Roseisolibacter agri: one gene and its partner. The protein of the gene in region 2 interacts with the protein of the main gene of each other region in a pairwise test. Links are inferred from orthologs where the notes say so. Each region holds a gene or a part of one and is shown on either strand. Other genes may lie near its edges. The genes, in order: rosag_RS12985 and ccsA.

Region 1 (14,068 bases), on a different replicon or contig from region 2:
GGACGGCCTCACCGAGTCGCTGATCGACCAGCTGCGCGGCGTCGCGGCGCTCGACGTCGTGTCGCGCAACGGCGTGGCGGCGTTCCGCGGCGCGACGGCGGCGCCCGACTCGGTCGCCGCGGCGCTGAAGGCGGGCACGCTGGTCCTCGGCGCCGTCGAGTCGCGCGGTGGATCGCTGCGCGTGACCGTGCGGCTGGTGGACGGCGCGAGCGGCGCGGACACCAAGCGCGCGAGCTTCACGGTGCCGGCGGCGCGCGCGCTCGCGGCGCGCGACAGCCTGGTGGAGCAGGTCGCGCGCTTCCTGCGCTCGCGCGTGGGCGAGGAGGTGCGCGTGCGCGCCGTGCAGCGCGGCACCGCCGACGAGGGCGCGTGGACGATGGCGCTGCAGGCCGAGCGGCTGGCGAAGCGCGGAACGGAGCTCTCGCGCGGCGGCGACACCGTGGGCGCGACGGCGGCGTACCTGCGCGCGGACTCGCTCCTGGCGAACGCCGCGACGCGCGACGCAGCGTGGCCCGAGCCCGTGGTGCAGCGCGGCCAGACGGCGCTGCGGCTGTCGCGCCTCGGCAGCGCGGTCGCGGCCGTGCGCTGGACCGACGCCGGGCTTCGGCTGGCCGACGAGGCGCTCGCGCTCGACGCGCGGCACCCCGCCGCGCTCGCGCTGCGCGGCCAGCTCCGGCTCGAACGGTGGGCGCGGCATCTGGAGCCCGACGCGCGCGCCGCGCGCGCGCTGCTCACCGATGCGGAGCGCGACCTGAAGCAGGCGACGGAGCTCGACCCGCACGACGCGGCGGCGTGGAGCGCGCTGGCCAGCGTCTACTACCAGAAGCCGAACCTCATCGAGGCGACGCTGGCCGCGCGCCGCGCCTACGAGGAGGACGCCTACCTCGCGGACGCGGACCGCATCCTCTGGCGCCTGTACACGACGGCGTACGACGGCGAGAGCTTCGTGGACGCGGCGCACTGGTGCGACGAGGGGCGTCGGCGGTTCCCGGACAGCCACCTGTTCGTGCGCTGCCAGCTGTGGCTGTTCACGACGGACGCGCGCACGCCCGACGCCGCGGCGGCGTGGCGGCTGCGCGCCGACCTGCAGCGCCTGACGCCCGAGGGCCAGTGGAGCTACGTCGGGCGCGAGGCGCAGATGCTGGTGGGTGCGGCGATCGGCCGCGCAGGGCTGCGCGACAGCGCCGACCGCGTGCTGCGGGCCGCGCGCGCCGACGCGCACGTCGATCCGGACCGCGAGCTGCTCACCGTCGAGGCGTTCGTGCGCGACCTGCTGGGCGAGCGCGACGTTGCGCTCGATCTGCTGAAGCAGTACCTGCTGGCGCACCCCGAGCACCGCGGCGGCTTCGCGTCGCCGCAGGGCTCGTGGTGGTGGCGCGGCATGCGCGCCGACCCGCGCTTCACCGCGCTGGTCGGCGCTGCTCGATAGCGCGCCACCGACGTCGGGGCGCGGCACGCTCGGAGCGCACGGCGGACACCCTGTCCGCCGCGAACCTCGTAGCGCGGAGAGACCTCGTGTCCCGACCCTCGTCCCAGCGGATCGCCGCCGCCTTCGTCCTCCTGCTGGCCGCCGCGTGCGGCGACCAGCCGCGCACCACCACTCCGCCGCGTGACGCGACGACGCTCGGCCCACCTCGTCGGCTCACCGCCGCGGACGTCCAGCCCGCATGCGCGGCCAGCGACTACGCGACGGCCGTCGCGCAGGTGGAGGCGCTGTTCGCGAGCCGGGTGCAGTCGGCGGCGAAGCGGCTCCTCGCGGACATCCGGGCCGTCTGCACGACGACCACGCCCGCCCCGGACGTTCCCGCCGAGCGCACGCGCCGGCTGATGAACTACGTCGTCGCGGTGGAGGACTACCGCGCGCGCGGCTTCGTCGTACCGAGCGCCGCCAACCGGGTGCGGAGCAAGGCGCTGCACGCGCATCTCGTGACGGTGTTCCGGTACACCGGCTATCTGCTGCCCTACCTCGGTCGCACGCTCGCGACGGGCATCTACGCGAGCGACGTGTTCGAGCGCCAGGGCTTCTTCGGCGTCTGCGACGCGAGCGGGTGCGAGCTGATGGCGTCCGATCGCACCAGCGGGATCAAGATCTACCCGAACGCGCTGCCGCCGCGGACCGGGGATGATTCCCGGTACGTCGTCTCGGGATTCCCCGCCAACTGCGAACCCTTCGGCGCGGCGAACGCGCAGGACGTGCTGGGCCAGTGCGTCGAGATCTCGGTGGACCCCAAGGCCGGATCGTCGTTCCAGTTCGCGGCGACTGGCGGCCCACGAGCGCTCGTGCAGGTGTGCATCGCGGATGACGACGTGCTCGCCGACCAGGTCGAGTACCTGACGGACTCCGTGTCGCTCACCATCCCCGGACCGCCGCCGAGCACCATCGTCACGCGCCGTGGCAAGCTCGCACAGCTCTCGGGCGCGCAGACGTTCGCGAAGCAGCGTCGCATGCCGCGCTACGGTGCCGACGTCTACGGCCCGAATGGGTTCTTCATGGCGGACTGCGACAAGGCGCTGACGGCGCCGATCGACAGCTACGAGACGAGCGTCGGTGCGGCCTCCGGCAACTGGTTCACGCGCCTGGCGCAGGCGGCACGGCGCGCCTTCACCGTGCCGGTCGCGTACGCCGGCCATGGTGGCCTCGGCACGCTGCCCGGGTTCGCCGAAGAGATCTCGCTGTTCGGCCCCACCGATCCGTACGCCTTCCAGGCCACCTTCGAGGACGACGTGATCGGGTCGGCGCCCGACACCCCCGATCGGAACCGCGGCAGCTGGTTCCCGACGCAGCAGTCACCCGGCGAGATCACGGTCCAGCAGGGCATCGCGAACTTCGGAGCGACGAACAAGGTGGTGGTGATCAACCAGGCAGGCGGCGCGGCTGGCGGGCGTGTGGGTCTCTCGCTGCTGGGCAACCTGTTCGTCTACGGTGGCACGAGCGGCGCCACGCCCCTCTCGTCGGTGGGCACGTACCGGGTCCGGTGGACGTCGGCGATCACCAGCCCCCGTGCGTTCAAGGTCAACTTCGACCTCTACTCCGCGTCGTCGACCGGCGTGCTCGCGGACACGCTCGTGCGCGTGCGGTTCGCGAACGGCGTCAACGCATTCTCCGGTCCCATCCAGTTCGGCGTCCCGGTCGACCAGAACGACCTTCCGCTCACGACCGCGACCTGGACCCGGAACGTGAAGCAGCGCTTCGAGCTGGTCATCGACCTGGACGGGGACGGCTCGAGCAGCAGCACCACCGGCACCGCGACGCTCCGCCTCTGGAACGGCAGCGCATGGACCGCCATCGGCACGGCGACCTTCCCCCGGTCGGGCGCGCTGTACCGCGTCGGGTGGGCGCTGACGGGCATCGACGCGCAGATCGTGGCCAGCGACGACTGGGAGGTCCTGCGGCTGGACGAGTCGGGCGATCTGGTGGTGCCGTGATCCGACGCCGGACGGCTGCAGGACGGTCGCACGTGCGCCGCGGGGGTCGCGGCGCACGGCAGGTCCACCTCGACCCGGACCATCCGATGCGCATTCCGCTCCCTCCCCTGCTCGCAACCGCCCTGCTGCTCGCCGCCTGCCAGGATCCCGCCGCGCGCGTGGCCGCTCCGCGTCCCGATGCGCTGCGCGCCGCGAAGGCGCCGCCCGCGCCCGGGCGGACCGTGTGGATGGACCACCTGGATGCGCCGCGCGGGCTGGCGTTCGCGCCCGATGGCGCGCTGTACGTGACGGAGGCCGGCAACACGACGGTGACGTCGACGTGCACGCCGCTGCCCCGCGGGCGGTACTGCTACAGCGGCACCGGGGCGATCAGCCGGCGGGGGCGTGGTGGCCAGGAGCGCGTCGTGAGCGGCCTGCCATCGTACTACAACGCCGACATGCAGGACATCACCGGCCCGCAGCACCTCGACTTCCAGGGCATGGGCAGCCTGTACTTCACCATCGGCTGGGGCGGCCCGCCGCTGGGACGCCTGGGCCTCGCGCCGTTCGGCGCGGCATTCGGGACGCTCAACGTCCTGCGCCCGAGCGGCGCCTGGACGCGCGTGGCGGACATCGCCGCCTTCGAGCAGGACCACAATCCGGACGGCGAGGTGTTCGACTCCAACCCGTACGGTCTGCTCGCCGAAGGCGGCGGGCAGTACGTGACCGACGCCGGCGGCAACGACCTGCTCCACGTCGACATGCAGGGCGACGTGTTGCTCGTCGCCGTGTTCCCGCGCGTCCCCGCGCCGCCGACGTTCGGCGGGTCCACGCAGGCGGTGCCGACCGAGGTCGTGCGCGGCCCCGACGGCGCGCTGTACGTGAGCACGCTCAGCGGCGCCCCGTTCACCACCGGTACGGCGATCGTCTACCGCGTCACGGAGGACGGCACACGCACGGTGTTCGCGCCGGGCTTCAAGACCATCACCGACCTCGCCTTCGGCCCGGACGGCAGCCTGTACGTGCTGCAGTTCGCGACGGGCGACCCGTTCTTCGCCGGACCCGGCAAGCTGTGGCGCGTCGCGCGCGACGGCACGCGCACCACCGTCGCGGAGAACCTCCCCGCCGCGACGGCGATCGCCATCGGCGACGACGGCGCGTTCTACGTCGCGATCAACGGGAACGTCGCCGGCCGCGGACAGGTGCTGCGCATCGTGCCCTGAGCTTCCGACGCCACCGCATGCACGAGGGGCCCGCATCGCGCGATGCGGGCCCCTCGTGCGTCACGCGCGACAGCCGCTGCGGCGTCAGCCCGCCTTGCGCTTGCGCAGCGCCGGCAGCAGCGGCCGCAGGTAGTGGCCCGTGTGGCTGGCGTCGATCTGGGCGACCGTCTCGGGCGTGCCCGCGGCGACGATCTGTCCGCCGCGCGTGCCGCCCTCGGGCCCGAGGTCGATCACCCAGTCCGCCGTCTTGATGACGTCCAGCGAGTGCTCGATCACGAGCACCGTGTTTCCGCGGTCGACCAGGCGGTGCAGGACGTCGAGCAGCAGGCGCACGTCCTCGAAGTGCAGGCCCGTAGTGGGCTCGTCGAGGATGTAGAGCGTGCGGCCCGTGTCGCGCTTCGACAGCTCGGTCGCCAGCTTCACGCGCTGCGCCTCGCCGCCCGAGAGCGTCGTCGCGCTCTGCCCCAGGTGGATGTAGCCGAGCCCCACGTCGCGCAGCGTCTCGAGCTTCTGCGCGATGCGCGGCTGGTTCTCGAAGATCCCGCACGCGTCCTCGACGGTCAGGTCGAGCACGTCGGCGATGGAGAGCCCGCGGAAGCGCACCTCCAGCGTCTCGCGGTTGAAGCGCTTCCCCTTGCAGACGTCGCACGGCACGAAGACGTCGGGGAGGAAGTGCATCTCGATCTTCACCAGGCCGTCGCCCTGGCACGCCTCGCAGCGCCCGCCCTTCACGTTGAACGAGAAGCGCCCCGGCCCGTAGCCGCGGATCTTCGCCTCGGGCATCTCGGCGAACAGCTCGCGGATGGGCGTGAACAGCCCGGTGTACGTCGCCGGGTTGGAGCGCGGCGTGCGGCCGATCGGGCTCTGGTCGATGTCGATGACCTTGTCGATGTGCTCCAGCCCGACGATCCGGTCGTGCACGCCCGGGATCGTGCGCGCGCGGTAGAAGTGCCGCGCCAGCGCGCGATGCAGGATGTCCTCGACGAGCGTGGACTTCCCGGAGCCGGACACGCCGGTCACCGACACGAAGCAGCCGAGCGGGATCTCGAAGTCGACGCCACGCAGGTTGTGCTCGCGCGCGTTCTCGACGCGGATCACGCGCTGCGCGTCGCGCGGGCGGCGCTCCGGCCGCACCGGGATCTCGCGCTTCCCGTTCAGGTACTGCGCGGTCACCGACTTCGGGTTGCGCAGCACCTCCTTCACGGTGCCGGCCGCGATCACCTCGCCGCCGTGCTTCCCCGCCCCGGGCCCGAGGTCGATCAGGTGGTCCGCCTCGCGCATCGTCTCCTCGTCGTGCTCGACGACGATGACGGTGTTGCCGAGGTCGCGCAGCTGCTTCAGCGTCGCCAGCAGGCGCCCGTTGTCGCGCTGGTGCAGCCCGATCGACGGCTCGTCGAGGATGTACAGCACGCCCACCAGCCGCGACCCGATCTGCGTCGCCAGTCGGATGCGCTGCGCCTCGCCGCCCGACAGCGACTCGGCCGAGCGGTTGAGCGTCAGGTAGTCGAGCCCCACGTCGACGAGGAACGAGAGGCGCTCGCGCACCTCCTTGAGGATCGGGCCCGCGATCTCGGGGTCGAGCCCCGGCCGCCCGTCGCCGCGCACCGGCACCGACGCGAAGAAGTCGCGCGCGGCCGAGATCGACTGCTCGACGACCTCGCCGATGTTGAAGCCGTTCACGGTGACCGCGAGCGACTCGGGCTTCAGGCGGCGCCCCGCGCACGAGGAGCACGGCGTCGCCACCATGTACTCCTCCAGCTCCATGCGGATCGCGTCGCTCGAGGTCTCCTCGTAGCGGCGCTGCACGTTGCGGAGGATGCCCTCCCACTGCACCTCGGTCGTCGTCGCGGCCTTCGCGGCCGTGCGTCCCTTCGCCGCCGTCTTGCGCGCGGGTGCGGGCGCGTCGCCCGCGCCGTGCAGCAGCGCGTGCTGCACGCGCGCGGGCAGCTTCCCCCACTCGGTGTTGAGGTTGAAGTCGAGCGCCTTCGCGAGCCCCGGCAGGATCACCTTCTTCAGGTAGCCGTCCGGCTCACCCCACGGCAGCACCACGCCCTCGAGGATGCTGATGCTCGGATCGCCGAGGACCAGCTGCGCGCTGACTTCCTTGCGCGTGCCCAGGCCGCCGCACGACGGGCAGGCGCCGAACGGGGAGTTGAACGAGAACTGCCGCGGCTCCAGCTCCGGCAGCGAGATGCCGCACACCGGGCAGCCGTAGCGCTCCGAGAACAGGTGCACGTCGGGCTGCGCGCCCTCGGCCGAATACTCGACGACCTCCACGAGCCCGTCGGCGAGCCGCAGCGCGGTCTCGAGCGAGTCGGTCAGGCGGCCGCGATCCTCGGCGCGCACCACCAGGCGGTCGACGACGACCGAGATGCTGTGGTTCTGGCGCTTGTTGAGCTTCGGCGGATCGGCGAGCTCGATCAGCTCCCCGTCGACGACGGCGCGCACGAAGCCCTGCTTGCGCGCGCCCTCGAACAGCTCGCGGAACTCGCCCTTGCGGCCCTGCACGAGCGGCGCGCGGATCTCGAGCCGCGTCCCCTCCTCCCACGTCAGCACCGTCTCGGCGATCTGGACGGGGCTCTGGCGCTGCACGGCGCGCCCGCAGTTGGGGCAGTGCGGCGTACCGGCGCGCGCGTACAGCAGGCGCAGGTAGTCGTAGATCTCGGTGACCGTGCCGACCGTCGAGCGCGGGTTGTTGCCCGTGTTCTTCTGCTCGATCGAGATCGCCGGCGAGAGCCCCTCGATGACGTCGACGTCGGGCTTCTCCATCAGCCCGAGGAACTGGCGCGCGTAGGCCGAGAGCGACTCCACGTAGCGCCGCTGCCCCTCGGCGTAGATGGTGTCGAAGGCGAGCGACGACTTCCCGGAGCCCGACAAGCCCGTGATGACGGTGAGCTTGTCGCGCGGGATGGTGACGTCGACGTTCTTGAGGTTGTGCGCGCGCGCGCCGCGCACGATCAGGGCTTCTTCTGCCATAACCTGCGTAAGCTCACCGCCCGGCGGGCTCCAGACAAGCGGCGGGATCGGGGAATCTTCGGGCGGCCGCGAGAAGTGCCCGTAGCGATGGATCGGCCCACCGGCGAGGTTGCCGACGAGCGCGTGCCCGCAGGCTTCCCGTCCCCGCCGCCGCCATGCCCGACGCCACCGTCGTGGTCCTCACGACCCTCGCCTCCGAGGAGGAGGCGGTCCCGTTCGTCCGGACCCTGCTCGACCTGCGGCTGATCGCCTGCGGGACGATCCTCCCGCCGGCGCGGTCGTTCTACCGGTGGGAGGGGAAGATGGCCGACGAGCGTGAGGTCGTCGTGCTGCTGAAGACGCGGCGCGAGCGGCTCGACGGGCTCAAGGAGGCGTTCGACCGCCTGCACCCGTACGACACGCCCGAGCTGCTGGCGCTCCCGGTGCACGCGGGGCTGCCACGCTACCTCGGCTGGATCGCGGCGGAGGCGACGGGCGAGAACGCCGGCGCGAGCTGAGTGGACGGCTCGCCCGCAGTCAGGGTGTGGTGCGTGCGCCACGTTGCACCTTCGATGAACGATGTGTAACGTGGCGCCGCGACCGACCCCGGCGCCCTCAGGCCGGGACCGTCTACCCACGCCACCCGTCCCATGTCGAGATCGTCCGCCGTGCTCCGGAGCGCCGCCCTCGCCCTCGGTGCGATCACGCTCCTGAGCGCGCGCGATGCCGCCGCCCAGTTCACCGGCATCGCCACCAACGGAAGCGCCGCCGTCCTGGACGGCGGCAGCACGCTCCAGCTGACGCCGAACCTGGGCAGTCAGGCCGGCTCCGCCTTCTTCACGACGCCGCTCGCGCTCGACGCCGGCACCGCCTTCACGGCGGGCTTCCGCGTGTCGCTCCAGGGCACGCCGACCCAGGCGGACGGCATCGCGCTCGTCCTGCAGAGCGACCCGCGCGGGACGGCCGCGCTGGGCGCTGGCGGCGGTGCGATCGGCTACTCCAGCTCGGGCGCGATCACGCCGAGCGTCGCCCTGACCCTCCAGACGTACTTCAACAACGATCTCGCGATCGGCACCAACGGCCAGATCGGCAACATCGCGAGCACGCAGATGGGCAACCTCGGCAGCCGGTCGAGCAACATCTTCGACGTCGTGCTGAGCTATGGCGGTGGCGTGCTGACCGCGACGGCCATCAACGCCGTCGACGCGGCCGAGAGCTACACGGTGAGCGGCAACGTGAACCTGGCCAGCGTGCTCGGCCCGCAGGCGTACGTCGGGTTCACCGGCGGAACCGGAGCCAACGCCGCCGACCAGCGCATCCTGAGCTACGGCTTCAGCGTCACGCAGGCCACCGTGCCGGAGCCGGCGACGGTCGCGCTGCTTGGCGTCGGCCTCGTGGGCATGGCCGGGATCGCGGCGCGGCGGCGACGCGCCTGAGCTGCGCGCGGATCGCGTCGTGAGAAGGGGCCGGCCCGCGATCGCGAGCCGGCCCCTTCCTCGTTCACGGTGCGACGGTCGTCAGGCGGCCAGCGCCGTCCCGCAGTCGCCGCAGAAGCGCTGACCGGGCTCGTCGCACGACGCACCACATCCCGGGCAGCGCCCGCCCAGGAAGCGTCCACACTCCGAGCAGAAGCGGGCATCGGCCTCGGGGCGGGCGCCGTGCTCGGGGCAGCGGGCCGCGCGCGCGCGGAAGTCGCGCAGCGCCGCCTCCACCGCGTCCTCGGCGCCCGCGGGGAGCGTCGCCACCGCGGCGGCGGCGTCACGGGCGCGCATCTCCGACAGGGCCTCGCGTGTGTACGTGGCGCGCAGCGCGGCGTAGTCCGCGTCGGAGAGCTTGCCGGTGGCGCGGTCGAACTCGATCTCGCGGAGCGCCTCGATCGCACCGGCCTGCGCGGCATCGGCGCGCGGCGGCGCGGGCGGCCGCGGCGGCTCGGCCACCATGTCGCCCAGCAGCGGCCGCAGCACGACCGCCGCGGCGCCCAGCGCGAGCGCGGTGCCGAGGCCCAGCGCGAGCGCGCCGTCGGGAATCGCGAGCAGCATCATCGCGCGTCCCCGCGCACCGCGGCCTCAAGGCGCGCCAGCTCGTCGGCGCTGGCGTCGATGCCGATGGGCGACGCGCCGTTGCTGGCCGTGGCGCTCGCGAGCCGCGCGTCGTGCGCCGCCTGCACCACCGCCGCGCGGCGGCCCCACTTCCGGATCAGTGCCGCGACCACCACCGCGCCCGTGCCAAGCGCCGCGAAGGGCATCGCGTAGCCCGCGAGGTTGAAGCCCTCGCGCTTGGGCGCCATCAGCACCTGCTGCCCGTACGTGTCGGTGAACGCGGCGATGATCTCGTCGGCCGAGTAGCCGCCCTCCACGAGCGACAGCACGTCGCGATGCATCGCGGGCGACACCTGGCAGCTGAAGTCCGTCGTGCGGCACGTGTACACGTCGAGCGTGCAGCCGCACTGGCACTTGATCTGGTGCTCCAGCGCGTCGCGCGCGGCGTCGTCGACGACCGGCGTCGCGCCCGGCTTGGGCGGACGGCGCACCGTCTTCGCCGCGCCCTGGTCCATCGCGACGTTCGACGCGGCCGACTGCTGCGTCTGCGGCTGCGCCTCCTGCTGCGCGATCGCCGTCGCGGCGGCGGTGACCGTCGCCGTCGCCCAGCCCGCGCCGAGCGCGGCGAGGAAGCGGCGGCGCGACAGCGCGTAGCCGCCGATCACGTAGTGCGGCGCTGCCATCGGGTGTTGGCTACTCATCGCGCGCCCACCGGCTCGGGCGGCGCGCCGGCGGCGGCCGGCTGCAGCACCGCCACGTAGCCGCTCTCGCGGCGCGCGGTGCGACGCTCGGCCTGCGGCCACATGACGATCAGCCCACCCACGCCCATGACGATGCCGCCGAACCAGACCCACCAGACGAGCGGGTTGAAGGCAATGCGGACCTCGGCCTTGTCGGTACCCGTGACGCCCGCGAGCACGACGTAGACGTCCTGCTTCCCGCCCTCGAGGATGCCGACCTCGGTGGACGGCTCGAAGGTGGGCTGGTCGCGGCTGTCGACGTGCTGGCGCTTCTCCGACGTGATGATCCCGACCCGCATCCCGTCGCGCGTGGCGTCGAGGCCGACCGCGGTCACGTAGCGGTTCAGTGCCTTGTACGACGAGACGCCCTGGCTCGTGAAGGTCCAGCGGTGGCCCCACGGATCCGTGGCCGCGTACGACTGGCCGCTGGTGAGCGTGACGTCGAACTCCTTCTTGAACGCCATCCCGGCGAAGGCGGCGAACATCGTCACCATGCCGAAGTGCACCACGTAGCCGCCGTAGCGCCGGCGGTTGCGCGCGATCAGGCGCGTCAGCGCGGCGGCCGCGTGCTCGCCGTGCATCGCCATGCGGGCGCGCGTCCCCTTCCAGAACTCCTGCCCGATGGTGCCGAAGACGAAGCCCGCCAGCGTGTAGCAGACCACCGCGTAGAAGTCGCGCATCCCGAGCGCCACGAGCGCGGCGCCCGTCGCGAGACCGACCGCGACCGGGACGGTGAACTGGCGGCGGAGGTTCTGCACGGACGCGCGGCGCCACGCGATGAGCGGCCCGATGCCTGTCAGCGCCAGCAGCAGGAGCCCGAGCGGGACGTTGACCGTGTTGAAGAAGGGCGGGCCGACCGTGATCTTCTCGCCCTTCACCCACTCGCTGAGGATCGGGAAGAGCGTCCCCCAGAGCACGGAGAACGAGATCCCGACGAGCACCAGGTTGTTGTAGAGGAAGGCGGCCTCGCGGCTCACCATGCTCTCCAGCTCGGCCTTCGACGAGAGGTCCTTGAGGCGCGTCGCGATCAGGTACGCGGTCACCGCGACGCTGAGCGCGAGGAAGCCCGCGAACCAGTTGCCGACCGGCGACTGCGCGAACGAGTGCACGCTCTGGATGATGCCCGAGCGCGTGATGAACGTGCCGAAGATCGACAGGAGGAAGGTCGTCGCCACCAGCACGACGTTCCACTTGCGGAGCATCCCCCGCTTCTCCTGGATCATGATCGAGTGCAGGAACGCCGTGCCCGTGAGCCACGGGAGCAGCGACGCGTTCTCGACCGGATCCCACGCCCAGTAGCCGCCCCAGCCCAGCTCGACGTACGCCCACCACATGCCGAGCGTGATGCCGATGGTGAGGAAGAACCAGGAGATGAGCGACCAGCGGCGCACCGGCACCAGCCACTCGGCGTCCAGCTTGCGCGTCACCAGCGCGGCGATCGCGTAGGCGAACGGCACGACGGTGGCGACGTAGCCGAGGTAGAGCATCGGCGGATGGATCGCCATGCCCGGGTTCTGCAGCTGCGGGTTCATCCCGCGCCCGTCGGCCGGCGTCCAGTCGAGGCGCTCGTACGGATTGGCGCCGAAGCACATCGTCGCCAGGAAGAAGAGCGTGACGACGCTCAGCGTCCCGGTGACGTACGGCAGGAAGGCGCGCGTGCGCTCGCCGCGCCCGCTGGCCACCGCGGCCGCCGCGTAGCCGGCGAGGATCAGCGTCCAGAACAGCAGCGAGCCCGCCTGCCCCGCCCAGAAGGCGGTGAACGTGTAGATCTTCGGCAGGTTCGCGCTCGTGTAGCTGGCGACGAACTTGATCGAGAAGTCGTGCGTGAACAGCGCGGTCCACAGCCCGATGGACGCCAGCACGACGAAGCCGAACGTCGCGTACAGCGCGCGCTCGCCCGAGTGCACGAGGTCCGCGCGCGCGTCGCGGGCGCCGGCGAACGACACGGTGGCGCTCCAGGCGGCCATCAGCATGGCCACCCAGAGCGACAGCTCACCGACGAGGATCAGCCCCGAGGAGATCGAGTCACCCACGGGTCACGTCTGTGGCGAGGGAGCGGCGGTCTTCGGGACGCCGTCGGGGTGCTTGCCCTTGTACTGCCGGTACTCCTTGTAGCCGGGCGCGTCCTTGTCGGGCGCGTTCTCGTACCGCGACGCGCACTTCGCGAGCAGCGTCGTCGCGCGGAACGTTCCGTCGGGGCCGAGGCGCCCCTCGACCACGACCTCGACGCCGTCCGTGAACGTGTCGGGCGCGATGCCGCGGTACACGACCGGATACGTCCTCGTCGAGTCGAGCAGGTCGGCCATCACGAACGTCAGCGAGCGCCCGCTGGGGTCGCGCACGATCGTGCCCGGCACCGCGCGGGCGCCGACCTTCACGCCCTGGTCGCGGAACGACGGGTCCTTCGCCACCTTCGCCTGCAGCTCGGTCGGCGTGAGGAAGTACTGGCCCGTGTCCTCGATGGAGCTCGCCATCAGATAGCTGGCGCTGCCCAGGACGAGGGCACCGCCGATCAGGAACTTGTTGCGCGCTTTCATGACCTGAGACCCCCGTCCGTCGGCCGCGGGCGGCCGATAACGAGTGTTGAGGGGCCGGCCCCGAACGCGGCGCCGGTCGTGCCCCGACAATATAGAGCGTTCCCGAGGGCGTCGGGCATGATGCCCACGTCAGCGTTCGTCAGCGTTCGTCGGCGATCGTCAGCGCCCGCTGCGCGCCACCAGGACGCCCCAGAGGGTGCCGCCGAGCGCGTCCCACGCCAGGTCGCGCGCGCTGAAGCGGCCGCCGCGCCGCCGGTCGTGCACCTCCTTCCCGACCGAGACGACCGCTGTGGCGATCGACGCCGCGACCAGAGCGGGCCGTCCCTCGACGCCGGCGGCCGTCGCGACGCCGAACGCGGTGCCCTGCACCATCCCGGCGAGCACGAAGTGCTTCGCCTTGTCGCTGCCGAGCCACGGGTCCGGCGCGCCAGACGGTGCCGGCGCGGGCGGCGACACCACCGCAGCGACGCGCGCGGAGTCGGTCGGCGGCTGGGCGATTCCCACGGACGCGATGCCGGCCACGCCCACCGCGAGCATCGCGATCCGCGCGACCGAACTCATCAGGCCGCCACGCCGGCCGGCGCCTGCATCGGCGCGTTCGCGACGAGGCCGAGCGCGCGGAACGCGTCGCCCAGGTGCAGCAGGGCGCGGTCGAGCAGCGCACGGTGGGCGGGGGCGTTCAGCCAGCCGCTGGCGCCCGATGGGTGCGGCAGCGGCAGCACCCGCGTCGGGATGCCGTCGACCTCCACGTCGTGGACCTCGCCCACGACCGCCGACAGCGCCTCGCCGCCGAGGAACCGGTCGATCGCCAGCCGGCCGATGGGCACCACCAGCGCCGGCCGCACGATGGCCAGCTCGCCCGCCAGCCACGGGGCACACGCCGCTCGCTCGGCCGGCGACGGCACGCGGTCGCCGCGGCCGCCGGGGTGCGGTCCGGGATAGCAGCGCGTGACGGCGGCGATGTAGAGCGCGCGGCGCGCCTCCTCTTCCGGCAGTCCGGCCGAGGCGATCCACCGGAAGAGCGTCCGCCCCGAGCGTCCGATGAACGGGCGCCCGCCGCCGGCCTCGCTCGGCCCCGGCGCCTGCCCGACCAGCATCACGCGCGGCGCGACGGCGTGCGAGAGCACGGGGCGGGCACCGAGCGGAAGCGTGGCGGTGCAGCGCCGGCA
Region 2 (13,999 bases):
TCGTCGTCGGCGCCGATGGCCTGCGCTCCGTCGTCGCGCGGCGGCTCTCACTCGGCGCGCGGCTGCCGTGGCCGCGTCGACTCGCCTTCCAGTGTCACGTGCGCGGGCTGCCCGGCGTCGGCCTGCTGGGCGAGATGCACGTCGAGCGCGACGGCTTCGTCGGCATCGCGGACGTCGGCGGCGGCGTGACGAACGTCGCGATGGTCGCGCCGGCTGGCGTCGCGCGGCGCGGGCTGGCCGCGCACGGCTCGCCGGCGAAGTTCATGGAGGCGTGGCTCTCGCGCGCGCCGCAGCTCGCGCCGCGCTTCGCGCAGGCCATGCGCGTGTCGCCCGTGCGCGCGACCGGGCCGTTCGCGAGCCACGCGCGCCGTGCGCACGCGCCGGGCGCCGCGCTGGTGGGCGACGCGGCCGACTTCTTCGATCCGTTCACGGGCGAGGGCATGTACAGCGCGCTGCGCGGTGGCGAGCTGCTGGCGCCGTTCGCGGCGGAGGCGGCGCGACTGCTGGATGCGGCGCACGCCGACGAGCGGCGCGCCGCGCGCGCGCTGGCCGCCTACGACGCCGCGCGGCGGCGCGAGTTCCGCGGCAAGTGGACGGTCGAGCGGCTGATCGCGCTCTCGGTCGCGCACCCGATGCTCGTGAACCGCGCGGCGCGCGCGCTGTCGCGCCGGCGCGATCTCGCCGACCTGCTGGTGGGCGTCGCGGGCGACATCGTCCCGCCGGCCACCGTGCTCAACGCCCGCTACCTGTGGGAGCTGTTCGGCGTGCGTGCCGACGGCACCGCCGCGCGGGCCACTACCTTCCAAGGATGATCGCGCCTTCCGATCCGTCCAACCGGCTGCCCGTCGACGGCGCCGCGCCGGACCTCGCGCTCCCCCGCCCCGCCGTCGATCCCGACGCCTTCCGCAGCGTGCTCGGTCGCTTCGCGACCGGCGTCACGATCGTCACCGCGCTCGACGCGCAGGGCCGCGACCACGGCATGACGGTGAGCGCGTTCTGCTCGCTGTCGCTGGAGCCGCCCCTCGTGCTCGCATGCATCGACCGCGCGGCGACGATGCACGACCTGCTGGTCGACGGGACCCCGCTCGCCATCAACGTGCTCTCCGCCGGCCAGGAGGCGCTGTCGCGGCGCTTCGCGTCCGGCGACCCACCCAACCGCTTCGACGGCATCGGCTACACGCGCGGCGCGCTCGGCGTCGCGGTGCTCGACGACGTGCTCGCGTGGCTCGAGTGTCGCGTCGTCGCGCGGCACCCGGGCGGCGACCACACGATCGTCGTCGGCCACGTCGAGGCGGTGGGCACGCGCCACGAGCGCCCGCTGCTCTACTATCGCAGCGGCTACGCCACGCTCGAGCGCTGACGCGCGCGGCCGCATGCTGACGCCCGCCCGCATCCGCGGCCGCGAGTTCCTCGACGAGCCGGGCATCGACGGCGCGACCGTCGTGCGCTCGCTGCACGACGTCGCGCGCTCGAACACGCTGTTCGGCGGGCGGCGCGCCGTGCTGCGCGCGCTCGACGCGGCGATGCCCGATCTGCCGACGGACCGCGCGGCCACGCTGCTGGACGTGGGCACCGGCGTCGGCGACATCCCGTTCCATGCGCGGCGGCTCGCGCGCCGACGCGGCGTGCGCCTCGAGACCGTCGGGCTGGAGCTGAGCGAGGCGCTCGCGCGCGCCAGCCGCGCGCGCGTCGGGCACGCGCTCGTGGGCGACGGCTTCCGCCTGCCCTTCGCCGACGCCAGCGTGGACGTCGTGACGGCGTCGCAGCTGCTGCACCACTTCGCCGAGGCGGATGCGGCGCGGCTGCTGCGCGAGCTGTCGCGCGTGGCGCGCGCGCGCGTGATCGTCGGCGACCTGCGGAGATCGTGGCTCGCCGCCGGCGGCTTCTGGCTCGCGTCATGGCCGCTCGGCTTCCACGCCATCACGCGGCACGACGGCGTGGTGTCGGTGCGGCGCGGCTTCACCACCGCGGAGCTGGAGGCGCTGGCGCGCGCCGCGGGTGCGGACGCGCCCGACGTGCGCCGCCGGCTGGGCTGGCGGCTCGTGGCCAGCTGGACGCCGGCGCATGGCGCCTCCCCCACTGCCGACGCGCCGCGCGCCGGCGCACCTTTGCGCGCATGACCACTCCGCCGACCGACCGGGCCGCCGCCGCGCGGCCCGACAAGGCGCGCCGGCCCTACGAGCTGGGGCGCATGCCCATGACGCGCTCGATGGTGACCGTCGACGAGGCCGTCGTCGCCGCGCCGATCGCGCGCATCTTCGCGCTCGCGCGCGACGTCGAGGACTGGCCGCGCCACCTGCCGCACTACCGTTTCGTGAAGTTTCGCGTGCGGACGCGCGACGGCGGCGGGCTGGTGGAGATGTCCGCGAACCGCCCGTTCGGGTCGCTGAACTGGCCCACGTGGTGGCTGTCGCAGATGTCCGTCGACGAGCAGGCGCCGAGCGTGCGGTACCGCCACGTCGACGGCATCACGGCGGGAATGGACGTCGAGTGGACGTTCGAGCGCGCGGCTCCCGGCGACGATGCGCGCACCCGCGTCCGCATCGTGCACGTCTGGGACGGCCCGCGCTGGCCCCTCATCGGAACGGCGGCGGCAGTCGCGGTGATCGGCCCCGTCTTCGTGCACGGCATCGCGTCGCGCACGCTCGCCGGCCTCGCGAGGGTCGCCGAATCCGCTCCCTCCGCCTGACCGTTTCGCGCCGTACCGTCTTCCGCAGTATCGTCCTCCGAAGCACCGTCGTCCGCCGCATCGTTTCCTCGCTTCATCGGTCTCTCATGTCACGTCGCGTCGTCGTCACCGGCATCGGCGCCATCACGCCCATCGGCCTCACCGCCGACGGGCTGTGGGCTGGCCTTCGCGCGGAACGGAGCGCCGTCGCCACCGTGACGCGCTTCGACCCATCCATCTGGCGCAGCCGCATCGCCGCGCAGGTGGACGACTTCGTGGTCACCGACCACATGGACGCCAAGCGCGCCAAGCGCCTCGACCGCTTCAGCCAGTTCGCGGTCGTCAGCGCACAGCAGGCGCTCGCCGACGCGGCCATCGACCTCGACGCCGAGGACCGCGAGCGCGTGGGCGCGATGATGGGCACCGCGCTGGGCGGCGTCGGCTACGCGGAGACGCAGATCCACGACTTCCTGAAGTACGGCGCGAAGGGGCTCAACCCGCTGCTCGCGCTCACCGTCTTCGGTGGGGCGGCCAGCTGCAACATCGCCATCGAGCTGGGCGTCATGGGCCCCAACGCCACGAACGCGATGAGCTGCGCGTCGGGCACGATCGCCATCGGCGAGGGCTTCCGGCAGATCCGCGACGGCTACGCCGACGTGATGATCGCGGGCGGCTCCGAGGCGCCGCTGCACCCGCTCTGCTTCGGCGCGTTCGCCGTCATCCGCGCGATGAGCACGCGCAACGACGACCCGGGCACCGCGTCGCGCCCCTTCGACCGCGACCGCGACGGCTTCGTGATGGGCGAGGGCGGCGCGGTGCTGGTGCTCGAGGAGCGCGAGCGCGCGCTGGCCCGCGGCGCGCGCGTGTACGCCGAGGTGTCGGGCTTCGGGATGACGAACGACGCGCACCACATGACCGCGCCGCGCCCCGACGGCCGGCAGGCGGCGCGCGCCATCCGCCTCGCGCTGGCCGACGCGCACCTGGCGCCGCACGAGGTGCAGTACGTCAACGCGCACGGCAGCTCGACGCCGCTCAACGACCCCACCGAGACCGTGGCGATCAAGCAGGTGTTCGAGGAGCACGCGCCGCGGCTGGCGGTCAGCAGCACCAAGGGCTACTACGGCCACGCCCTCGGCGCCTCGGGCGCGTTCGAGGCGGCGATCACGGCGCTGGCGCTCGCGCGCGACTGGCTGCCGCCCACCATCAACCTCGCGGAGCCCGACGCCGGCTGCGACCTCGATTACGTTCCGCGCACGGGGCGCACGGAGCGGGTGGACGTCGCGCTCTCGAACAGCTTCGGCTTCGGCGGGATCAACGCCAGCCTCGTGATGCAGCGCGCGGACGGCTAGCGGGTCGCCGCGCGGCGACGCCACCCTCAACGGAGGACGCGCGGATGCGCGATGCGCTGCGGCACTTCTTCGCGGAGTTCATCGGGATCTTCGCCCTCGTGTACGTCGGCGGGGGCGCGATGATGATGGCCCAGCAGGGCGCGGGCAACCTGCTCACCGTCGCGCTGGCCCACGGCATCGTCTACGCGGTGCTGGTGACGGCGACGCTGCGGATCTCGGGGCACTTCAATCCCGCGGTCACGATCGGCTTCCTCGTCACGCGGCGCATCCAGCCGATGATGGCCGCGCTCTACGTGGTCGCGCAGCTCGTCGGCGCGATGGCGGCGGCGTACCTGCTCAAGGCGACCTTCCCCGACGACATCTTCGCCGCGGCGCGCGGGACGACGTCGTCCATCGCGCTCGCCATCGACGGCGGGCAGGCGTTCCTGATCGAGGCGATCGCGACCTTCCTCCTCGTCTTCGCCGTCTTCGGCACCGCGGTCGACCCCCAGGCGCCCAAGCTCGGCGGGCTGGCGATCGGGCTGATCGTGATCGCCGACATGCTGGCGTTCGCGCCGCTCACCGGCGCCTCGCTCAACCCGGCGCGCACCTTCGGACCGGCCGTCGCGAGCGCGATCTACGAGGGGCAGGTCGTCTACTGGACGGGCCCGATCGTCGGCGGCGTGATCGCGGCGGTGCTCTACGACCAGCTCTTCCTCCCGCGGGCCCCCGAGGCGCCGGGGAGTGGCGCGGTCCAGCCGCAGCCGGGCCGGGGGGCGCGCCGCGACCACGCGGTCTGAGCGCGACCCGAGCGGCCGCCGGGGCCACCGAATTCGAGGAGGCGCGGGCGACACTCCCGCGCCCCCTCGTGCGTAGGACGCCCCATGAGCGACGCCCTCACCCCGACCGCCCCCCTGCCGCCGGCTCCGGTCGCGCTGGCCGACGCCCGCGAGCGCGCCATCCGGCTGCTGACCGACCGCTACGCGGACGACACGCTCTCGACCGGCGAGTTCGAGATGCGGCTCGACCGGCTCTACGGCACGCTGACGCCCGCCGCGGCCGAGGCGCTGGTGGCCGACCTGGGCGCGCCGCGCGCGGCAGCGATGGCACGGACGGCCCCCGTGTCCGCGGCGCTCCCGTTCCAGGCGGCGCCGGCCCGTGCCGAGCGGCTGTCGTGCATCTTCGGGCAGCGCACGATGGGCGGCAGCTGGACGCCGGGCGCCCGCGCCGAGGCGCTGGCCGTCTTCTCCGAGGTCACCTTCGACCTGCGGACCGCGGTGCTCCGCGACGGCGTCGAGCTCGAGATCGAGGCCTACTTCTCGACCGTGCGCGTGCTGCTGCCGCCCGACGCGGTGCTGGACGTCAACGTCGGCCCGGTGATGGGGAGCGTCACGGACGACACGACGCCGGCGCGCGGCATGGGCCCGGTCGTCCGCCTGCGCGGATCGGCGGCGTTCGCGGAGGTGACGATCCGCCGCGCGTCGCCGGACCTGCCTCCCGGCGCGCCGTTCAAGCTGGCGTGGCGGGAGGCGAAGCGGGCGGCGCGACGCGCGCGCGCCCGCTAGGCGTCGCTCCGAACGTCGGTCAGCGCGCGAGCACGGGCGCGGCCGCGTCGGGCGCGGGTCCGCGCACGCCGTACTTGGCCTCGTAGCGCGCGATCGACTCCTCGATCAGGCGCATCGCCGAGTCGCTCTTCTCCCAGCCGAGGATCTCGACGCGCTTCCCTTCGAGGTCCTTGTAGATGTGGAAGAAGTGCTCGACCTCCTTCAGGTAGTGCCCCGGGAGGTCGGCGATGTCGAAGTACTCCTGGTGATGCGGGTCGTGCATCGGCACCGCCAGGATCTTGTCGTCCGGCTCGCCCTTGTCGAGCATGCGCAGCACGCCGACAGGGCGCGCGTCGATGTGGCAGCCGGGGAACGTGGGCTCCTGGATGCGCACCAGGATGTCCATCGGGTCCCCGTCCTCGTGCAGCGTGCGCGGGATGAAGCCGTAGTCGCCGGGATAGTGCACCGCCGAGTAGAGCACGCGGTCGAGGCGGAGCAGCCCCGAGTCCTTGCACAGCTCGTACTTGTTGCGGCTCTTCGCCGGGATCTCGATGATCGCCGTGACCTGGTCGGGCGGATGGATGCCGGGCGGCAGGTCGTGCCATGGGTTCAGCATCCGCGCAATCTAGTGATGCCGGGCGGCGGACTGCAGGCGCCGTATCTTCCGGCATGCTCACCTCCCGCCTCGCACAGGATCCCGCGCTGGCGCCGCTGGTGCCGCGCCTCGCCTTCGCGCTCGAGATCGACCGGCTGAAGGGCGTCGAGCGGCGCACCTGGCTCGCCGACGGCTCGCGCCGCGAGAACTCGGCCGAGCACTCGTGGCACATCGCGACGCTGGCGCTCGTGCTGGCGGACCTCGCGCCGCCGGGGACCGACGTCGATCGCGTGGTGCGGATGCTCCTCGTCCACGACCTGGTCGAGATCGACGCCGGCGACACCTTCGCGTTCGACGCCGTCGGGCTCACCGACCGCGACGCCCGCGAGCGGCTGGCGGCCGACCGGCTCTACGCGCTGATCCCCGGTGGCGAGCGGCTGCGCGCGCTCTGGGAGGAGTTCGACGCGGGCGAGACGCCCGACGCGCGCTACGCCAACGCGCTCGACCGCCTGGCGCCGCTGCTGCTGAACCTGGCGACGGAGGGCGGCACCTGGCGCGAGCACGGCGTGCAGCGCTCCGCCGTGCGACGCCGCATGGCGCCGATCGCGAGCGGGCTCGCGGCCATCTGGCCCGCGGTGCAGGCCGCCATCGACGACGCGGTGGACGCGGGCTGGGTCGGGCCCGACTGACCGCGCCTCGTCACGCCCAGGTCAGCGTCCCGTGAGCGCGATTCCACGGCGATGACGCGCAACCGTTCCGGGGGGTCCTGCTGTCTGATGGACAGCAGCGTTGTCCGTCGCCCTTCCGGAGCCGTCCGCATGCGCCTCGCCCGCCGCTGCACCCTGGCCCTCGCCCTCGTCGCCACCACCGCCTCGCTCCTCGGCGCGCAGCCCAGCGTCCTCCCGATCGAGGAGGCGGAGGAGGCCGCGGCGTGGATGATGGTCCCCCGGCTGCCGATGCACCTGGCCACCGAGACGCTCGTCAGCCGCGACGGCGCCGCCGCGCTCCTGCTGACCGGCGACGCGGTGGTGGCGCAGCTCACCGACGACGGGGTCGCCCGCGAGACGTATGCGGCGCCCGCCCGCCAGCCGCGCGTCGCGCGCCTGGTCGCGAGCTTCCTGGCCAACTTCCGCCGCGCCGCGCCCGACCGCGCGGTGCGCTGCGACCTGCGCCGGGTCGCCGACGTGCAGGTGGATGCGGCCGGCCACGTGCTCCTCACCGGCCACGACGGCACGCGCATCAACGTCACGGGCGCGCACGGCCGGCACGACCGGTTCGACCCGGTGGCCGCGCGCGCGTTCGCGGCGCGGGTCCGCGCGGCGGCGGAGATGCGGCGCGCGACTGGCGGGACCTGAATGGCGAACGGTATTGGCAGGGATAAGATCGGATAAGGTCTGATAACGACGCATGGCTCCGCGTGGTGGCGAGGAATCGCGCACCACGCGGAGCCATCCGTCGTTATCAGATCTGGTCAGACTTTCATCCTTGCTGCCGTTGCCGTTCGGGTCCGGCGCGCAAGTTCCTGCCTCAGCGATCCGTGCCGCGCTCCAGCGCCCGCCGCACCCGCGCCCGCCGCCGCATCAGCAGCAGCGCGTAGCCCAGGTACACGGCGCCCACGACGACGTACGCCGCGTGGAAGTAGCCCGCGTTGTCCGGCGGCATCAGCCCTCCTCCCCGCGCAGCGCCAGCAGCTCGCGCTCCACGCCGTAGCGCACGCGCGCGCGCAGCAGTGCGACGAACAGCAGCGTAGTCGCGCCGAAGCCCAGCAGCAGCGTCGTCAGCATCTCGGGCGGCAGCGAGGGCGCGCTCGGCTTCAGCACGATCGCGCGCGGATGCATGGTGCGGAACAGCACCACGCTCAGGTGGATGAACGGCACCAGCAGCACCGCCAGCAGGCCGAGCACCGCGGAGAAGCGCGCGCGCTGCTGCCGGTCTTCCAGCGCGCCGCGCATCACGAGGTAGCCGAGCACCACGAACCAGAGGAAGAGCGTCAGCGTGAGGCGCGCGTCCCACGTCCACCAGGTGCCCCACACCGGCTTGCCCCACAGCGGCCCGGTGAGCAGCACGACGCTCAGGAAGACCAGGCTCACCTCCGCCGCCGCCTCGGCCACGCGGTCCACGCGCTCGTCGCGCAGCCAGAGGTAGACCGCGCTGCACAGCGCGACCACCGGCAGCCCGAGATAGAGGCCCACCACCGCGGCCGGCACGTGCACGTAGAAGATCTTCTGCGCCGGCCCCTGCATCGCCTCGACCGGCGTGAACCAGATCGCGCGCACCAGCACCGCGAGCACGGCCAGCAGCGCGCCGACCAGCAGCAGGTCGGGACCGCCCTTCGGCAGCGTCAGCGCATCGGATGGTACGCCGCGCGACGCGGGCGCGCCGGGGCGATGGGGATCGGCGGCGTGGGGCGCCGCGAGGGAGGGATTCGTCATAGGGGTCCGCGCGCCCGGGCTCAGTCCTCGAGCGTGTACGGGAAGGCCAGGGTGCAGGCCACGACGAAGATCATGTCGAACGCCCCCAGCATTTTCAACAGCCCGGCCATCTCGGCCACGGGACGGCCGGCCAGCAGGCGCGCCGTCGCCATCGCCGCCGGCGTCACCACCGGCACGAAGAACGGCAGCGCGAGCATCGGCAGCAGCAGCTCGGCCAGGCGCGTGTTCACGGTCATCGCGCTGAACAGCGTGCCCACCGCGACCAGCCCCACCGCGGCCATCGCCGCGACCGTGAGGATGCCCGCGAGCACGCCGCCGCCCACCGGCAGGTCGTAGAAGAGCGCGACCGCGGGGATCGCGATCCCCTGCACGCCCGCGACGAACAGCAGGTTCGCGAGCGCCTTGCCCAGGAAGAGCGCCTCGCGGCTCACCGGCGCGGCGAGCAGCCCGTCCATCGCGCGGTCCGCCTGCTCCACGCCGAACGAGCGATGCAGGCCGAGCAGCCCGCTGAACACGAAGATCACCCAGAGCACGCCGGGCGCGAGGTCGATCGCCGCGACCGCCGTCGGGTCCCACGAGAAGCGGAAGATCACGACCGCGAGCAGCGCGAACACCAGTGCCGCGAGGAACGCGCTGCGCGTGCGGAACTCGATGACGAGATCCTTGCGGGCGACGAGCCACGCGGTGGCCAGGACGCCGGGCGGCGAAAACGACGTCGCGCTCATCCCGCCGTCACCAGCGCGCGGTACTCGGCCGCGAACGCGGCGTCGTCCACTGCGGCGCGCGGGCGCTCCAGCACCAGCCGGCCGGCCTGCATCACGGCGACGTGCGTGCCGAGCGCGAGGCCCTCGGTGAGGTTGTGCGTCACCAGCACCAGCGCGGCGCCGTGCGCCTTGAGCGTCGTCAGCGCGTCCGTCAGCGCCCGCGCGCCCGCCTCGTCGAGCCCCGTGAACGGCTCGTCCAGCAGCACCACGCGCGGCTCGTGCACCATCGCGCGCGCGATCGAGACGCGCTGCTGCAGCCCGCGGCTCAGGCGCCGCACCGGCGTGTCCGCGCGGTCGAGGACGCGCATGCGCGCCAGCGCCTCGCGCGCCGCGCCCTCGGGGTCGGGCAGGCCGTACAGCCGCGCCGCGAACGCCACGTTCTCCTGCGCGGTCAACGCGGCGTAGAGCATCGCGTGGTGGCTGATGAGCCCCACGCGCGCGCGCACCTCGGGATCGCGCGCGATCGGCTGGCCGCCCACGCGCGCCTCGCCCGCGCTCGGCGAGAGCAGCCCGGCGAGCATCCGCAGCAGCGTCGTCTTCCCCGCCCCATTGGGGCCGAAGAGCGCCAGGCAGTCGCCGCCCGCGATCGCCAGGGTGACGCCGTCCACCGCGCGGCGCGGGCCGAAGGCACGACGCAGCGCGACCGCCTCGAGGGCGGGCGCGAGGACCGGATCCGAGGCGGCGGCGTGGTGCGGAGGGGAGGCGGCCGCGGTCAGCGGACGCCCCGGAGCGAGGCGCGGGACGACACGCCCGAATGCTAGCGCCGGCCGGGAGGCGCCGGCACCCGCAGTTGCCGCCGGCGGCCTTGACGGTCACGAGCACGCGGCCCAGTCTCGCCGCTCTCTCACAGCCCCCGTCTGCCCATGTCGCTGCGCCGCCTCGTCGCGCTCTGCTCGGCCCTCGTCCCCGCCCTCCTGGGCGCCCAGGCGTCGCCGCCGCCCGACCTCGTCCTGACCGGGGGCCGGATCTTCACGGCCGACTCCACGCGGCCGTGGGCGGAGGCGGTCGCCATCCGCGGCGAGCGGATCGTCGCCGTCGGGACGACGGCGGAGGTGCGCCGGATGGCCGGCCGCGCCACGCGCGAGATCGCGCTCGGCGGGCGCGTGGTCATCCCCGGCATCAACGACACGCACACGCACCTCGGCGTCGCCTTCGACGCGTCGTTCTCGACCGCCGACACGTCGCTCGCCGGTCCCGCCCTGCCGGAGGTGCTCGACTCGGTGCGCGCGGTGGCCGCGCGCACGCCCCCCGGCACGTGGATCCGCGGCGCCATCGGCACGCGCATGCTGGGCGACTCCACCGCCCGACGCGCGGCGCTGGATGCGGCGGCGCCGCGGCATCCGGTGCTCCTGCGCGCGCCTTGGGGGCACGGGATGCTCGTGAACTCCGCCGCCCTGCGCGCCGCGGGCATCGCCGACCGCGCCGCGGATCCGCTGGGCGGCACGTACGAGCGCGACGCCTCGGGGCGGCTCACGGGCTCCCTGGGCGAGTACGCGGGGTGGGCGGTGTTCCGGCGCGCGAACGCGTCGCTCCCGGACGCCGACGTCGTGCGCGCGCTGCGCCGCGAGGCCGAGCAGCGCCTGGGCTGGGGCGTGACGAGCGTGCAGGACATGGCGGATGCGTTCGCGCCGGCGCAGACGCTGCGCGTCCTGCGCGCCGCGCGGCTGCCGCAGCGCGTGCGGGTCGTGCGCTGGCCGATGGCCGGTGCGGGCGGGCGCCACGTCGCGGAATGGCGCGCGGTGAACGCGACGCCCGCGCCGCGCGTCCGCGTCTCCGGGGTGAAGTACGTGCTCGACGGCACGCCGATCGAGCAGGGCGCGCTCAATCGCACGCCGTACCCGGGCCGACCGGGATGGTACGGGCGCCTCAACTTCCCGCTCGACACGGTGCGCGCCATCCTGCGCGACGCGCTGCGCGGCGGCGACCAGACGATGCTGCACGTCGTCGGCGACAGCAGCCTCGCGCTCGTGCTGTCGGAGATGGAGCGGATGGCGCCCGACTCCGAGTGGCGCCGCCGGCGGCTGCGCCTCGAGCACGCGAGCCGGCTCGGCGGCGACTTCGTCCCGCGCGCCGCGCGGTTGGGGATCGTCGTCGCGCAGCCGCGCACGAGCGCCTCGCTGCGCAGCTGGCGCGCCGCCGGGATCGTGACCGGCTACGGCTCCGACGGGCTGCCCAACCCGTTCGTCGACATGCTCGTCGCCGTCACGGCGCCGGCACGCCCGGGCGAGGCCGTCTCGCGCGAGGAGGCGGTGACGATCCTGACGCGCGGCTCCGCGTACGCGGAGGGGATGGAGCGCGAGAAGGGGACCCTCGCGCCCGGGATGCTCGCCGACCTCGCCGTGCTGTCGCAGGACGTGTTCACCGTGCCGCCGGCGGCGCTCCCCGCGACCACGAGCGTGCTCACCGTCGTCGGCGGGCGGATCGTGCACGATGCGCTCGCGCGAGCGGCGACGGGCGCGCCGGTGCCGTAGCACCGGCGGCGACCGCCTTCACAGGCCCTCAGATGTCGACGTCCTTCGTCTCGCGCACCAGCAGCGCGCCCACGACCACCGTGAGCGCGGCGATGACGATCGGGTACCAGAGCCCCGCGTAGATGTCGCCCGTGGCCGCGACGATCGCGAACGCCGTCGTGGGCAGGAAGCCGCCGAACCAGCCGTTGCCGATGTGGTATGGCAGCGACATCGACGTGTAGCGGATGCGCGTGGGGAAGAGCTCCACCAGCATCGCCGCGATCGGGCCGTAGACCATCGTCACGAACAGCACGAGGACGAACAGCACCGCGACCACCATCGCGTGGTTGATGCGCGCGGGGTCGGCCGCGGCGGGATAGCCGGCGCTCGCGAGCGCGCCGCCGAGCGTGCGCTCGAACGTCGGCCCCTGCGCCGCCGCGTCGCTCGCGCTCGCGTCGTAGGCGGGGATCGCCGTCGTGCCCACGCGCACCTGCGCCGTGGTGCCCGCCGGCGCGGCGACGTTCGCGTACGGGACGCCGGCCTTCACCAGCGCGGCCTTCGCCACGTCGCAGCTCGACGTGAACCTGCTCGTCCCGACGGGATTGAACTGGAAGGTGCACTCGGCGGGATCGGCGACGACGGTCACCGGCGCCGCCGCCTGCGCGTGCTCCAGCGCGGGGTTCGCGTAGTGCGTGAGCGCGCGGAAGAGCGGGAAGTACGTCAGCGCCGCGAGCGCGCAGCCGGCGAGGATCACCGGCTTGCGCCCGATGCGGTCCGACAGCGCGCCCATCACGAGGAAGAACGGCGTGCCCAGGAGCAGCGCCGCGGCGACCAGGAGGTTGGCCGTCTGCGCGTCCACCTTCAGCAGCTGCGTGAGGAAGAAGAGCGCGTAGAACTGCCCCGTGTACCACACCACCGCCTGCCCCACCACGAGACCGAACAGCGCGATCAGCACGATGCGCAGGTTGGCCCAGTTGCCGAACGACTCGGCGATCGGCGCCTTCGACGTCTTCCCCTCCGCCTTCATCGCGGCGAACAGCGGCGACTCGTTCAACCGCACGCGGATCCACACCGAGACGCCGAGCAGCGCCAGCGACACGAGGAACGGGATGCGCCACCCCCACGCCTCGAACGCCGCGGTGCCGAGCGCCACGCGGCAGGCCAGGATCACGAGCAGCGAGAGGAAGAGGCCGAGCGTCGCCGTCGTCTGGATCCACGCGGTGTAGAGCCCGCGCTTCCCCGGCGGCGCGTGCTCCGCCACGTACGTCGCGGCGCCGCCGTACTCGCCGCCGAGCGCGAGCCCCTGCAGCAGGCGCAGGGCGACGAGGATCACCGGCGCCAGGATGCCGATGCTCGCGTACGAGGGCAGCACGCCGACGACGAACGTCGAGAGGCCCATGATGAGGATCGTGACCAGGAACGTGTACTTCCGCCCCACCAGGTCGCCCAGCCGCCCGAACACGAGCGCGCCGAAGGGGCGCACGGCGAAGCCCGCGGCGAACGCCATCAGCGCGAAGATGAACGCCGCCGTGGGGTTCACGCCCGAGAAGAACTGCTTCGAGATGATCGCCGCCAGCGATCCGTACAGGTAGAAGTCGTACCACTCGAAGACGGTGCCGAGCGACGACGCGAAGATGACGCCGCGCACCTCGCCCGGCGCGAGCGTGCGGACGGCGGTGGGGCGATCGGGCGACGCGGACGCGGGGTGGGCCACGGGGGTCGGGCGGCAGGGTGGAGGCAGGGTGGAGACGGGACGGGGCGCGGGGTAATCTTCCGCGCGTGCGCACCGTTGCGCACCCCTCTCCCGCCCCGCAATTCGCCGCAACGCGCCATGAGCGATCTCGACGTCCTCCTCCGCGAGGAGCGCTCCTTCCCGCCCCCCGAGTCCTTCCGCCGGGACGCGCTCGTCGGCGACGACGCGCTGCACCGCGAGGGCGCGGCCGACCCCGACGCCTTCTGGGCCCGGATGGCGCGCGAGCTGACGTGGATCAAGCCGTTCACGCGCACGCTCGACTGGACGCCGCCGCACGCGCAGTGGTTCGCCGACGGCACGCTGAACGCGAGCGTCAACTGCCTCGACCGGCACGTCGAGGGGCCGCGGCGCAACAAGGCGGCGCTGATCTTCGAGGGCGAGCCGGGCGACCAGCGCACGCTGACCTACTGGGACCTCTACCGGAAGGTCAACCAGTTCGCGCTCGTGCTCGACCGGCTGGGCGTG

What was found.
Region 1: the proteins of ccsA (region 2) and rosag_RS12985 interact in binary tests that used the Escherichia coli proteins (3 or more experiments, as listed by UniProt). The link is inferred for Roseisolibacter agri from one-to-one orthologs.

Annotation. Positions count from the first base shown.
Region 1 is NZ_BRXS01000004.1:192,645-206,712, reverse strand. The notes cover bases 11,150-14,068. They hold rosag_RS12985 (cytochrome c maturation protein CcmE), read right to left. Parts: upstream 12,900-14,068; coding sequence 12,399-12,899; downstream 11,150-12,398. Other genes in these bases: rosag_RS12975 (uracil-DNA glycosylase), read right to left, coding at 13,460-14,068; rosag_RS12980 (YfiM family lipoprotein), read right to left, coding at 13,059-13,460; rosag_RS12990 (heme lyase CcmF/NrfE family subunit), read right to left, coding at 11,150-12,395. Outside these bases: rosag_RS13030 (protein kinase domain-containing protein), read left to right, coding at 1-1,429; rosag_RS13025 (hypothetical protein), read left to right, coding at 1,516-3,426; rosag_RS13020 (ScyD/ScyE family protein), read left to right, coding at 3,513-4,628; excinuclease ABC subunit UvrA, read right to left, coding at 4,713-7,604; divalent-cation tolerance protein CutA, read left to right, coding at 7,760-8,101; rosag_RS13005 (PEP-CTERM sorting domain-containing protein), read left to right, coding at 8,234-9,019; rosag_RS13000 (zinc ribbon domain-containing protein), read right to left, coding at 9,101-9,625; rosag_RS12995 (cytochrome c-type biogenesis protein), read right to left, coding at 9,622-10,305; more of rosag_RS12990, read right to left, coding at 10,320-11,149. UniProt on the Escherichia coli protein: Heme chaperone required for the biogenesis of c-type cytochromes. Transiently binds heme delivered by CcmC and transfers the heme to apo-cytochromes in a process facilitated by CcmF and CcmH.
Region 2 is NZ_BRXS01000001.1:1,053,221-1,067,219, reverse strand. The notes cover bases 6,683-9,532. They hold ccsA (cytochrome c biogenesis protein CcsA), read right to left. Parts: upstream 8,568-9,532; coding sequence 7,797-8,567; downstream 6,683-7,796. Other genes in these bases: ccmA (heme ABC exporter ATP-binding protein CcmA), read right to left, coding at 9,289-9,532; rosag_RS04410 (heme exporter protein CcmB), read right to left, coding at 8,588-9,292; rosag_RS04420 (hypothetical protein), read right to left, coding at 7,663-7,797; rosag_RS04425 (hypothetical protein), read left to right, coding at 6,954-7,490; rosag_RS04430 (HD domain-containing protein), read left to right, coding at 6,683-6,824. Also shown: rosag_RS04470 (NAD(P)/FAD-dependent oxidoreductase), read left to right, coding at 1-812; rosag_RS04465 (flavin reductase family protein), read left to right, coding at 809-1,360; rosag_RS04460 (methyltransferase domain-containing protein), read left to right, coding at 1,374-2,120; rosag_RS04455 (SRPBCC family protein), read left to right, coding at 2,117-2,689; fabF (beta-ketoacyl-ACP synthase II), read left to right, coding at 2,776-4,017; rosag_RS04445 (MIP/aquaporin family protein), read left to right, coding at 4,062-4,796; rosag_RS04440 (DUF1707 domain-containing protein), read left to right, coding at 4,881-5,561; rosag_RS04435 (inorganic diphosphatase), read right to left, coding at 5,581-6,156; more of rosag_RS04430, read left to right, coding at 6,210-6,682; more of ccmA, read right to left, coding at 9,533-9,969; rosag_RS04400 (amidohydrolase), read left to right, coding at 10,195-11,802; rosag_RS04395 (MFS transporter), read right to left, coding at 11,831-13,429; acs (acetate--CoA ligase), read left to right, coding at 13,613-13,999. UniProt on the Escherichia coli protein: Required for the export of heme to the periplasm for the biogenesis of c-type cytochromes.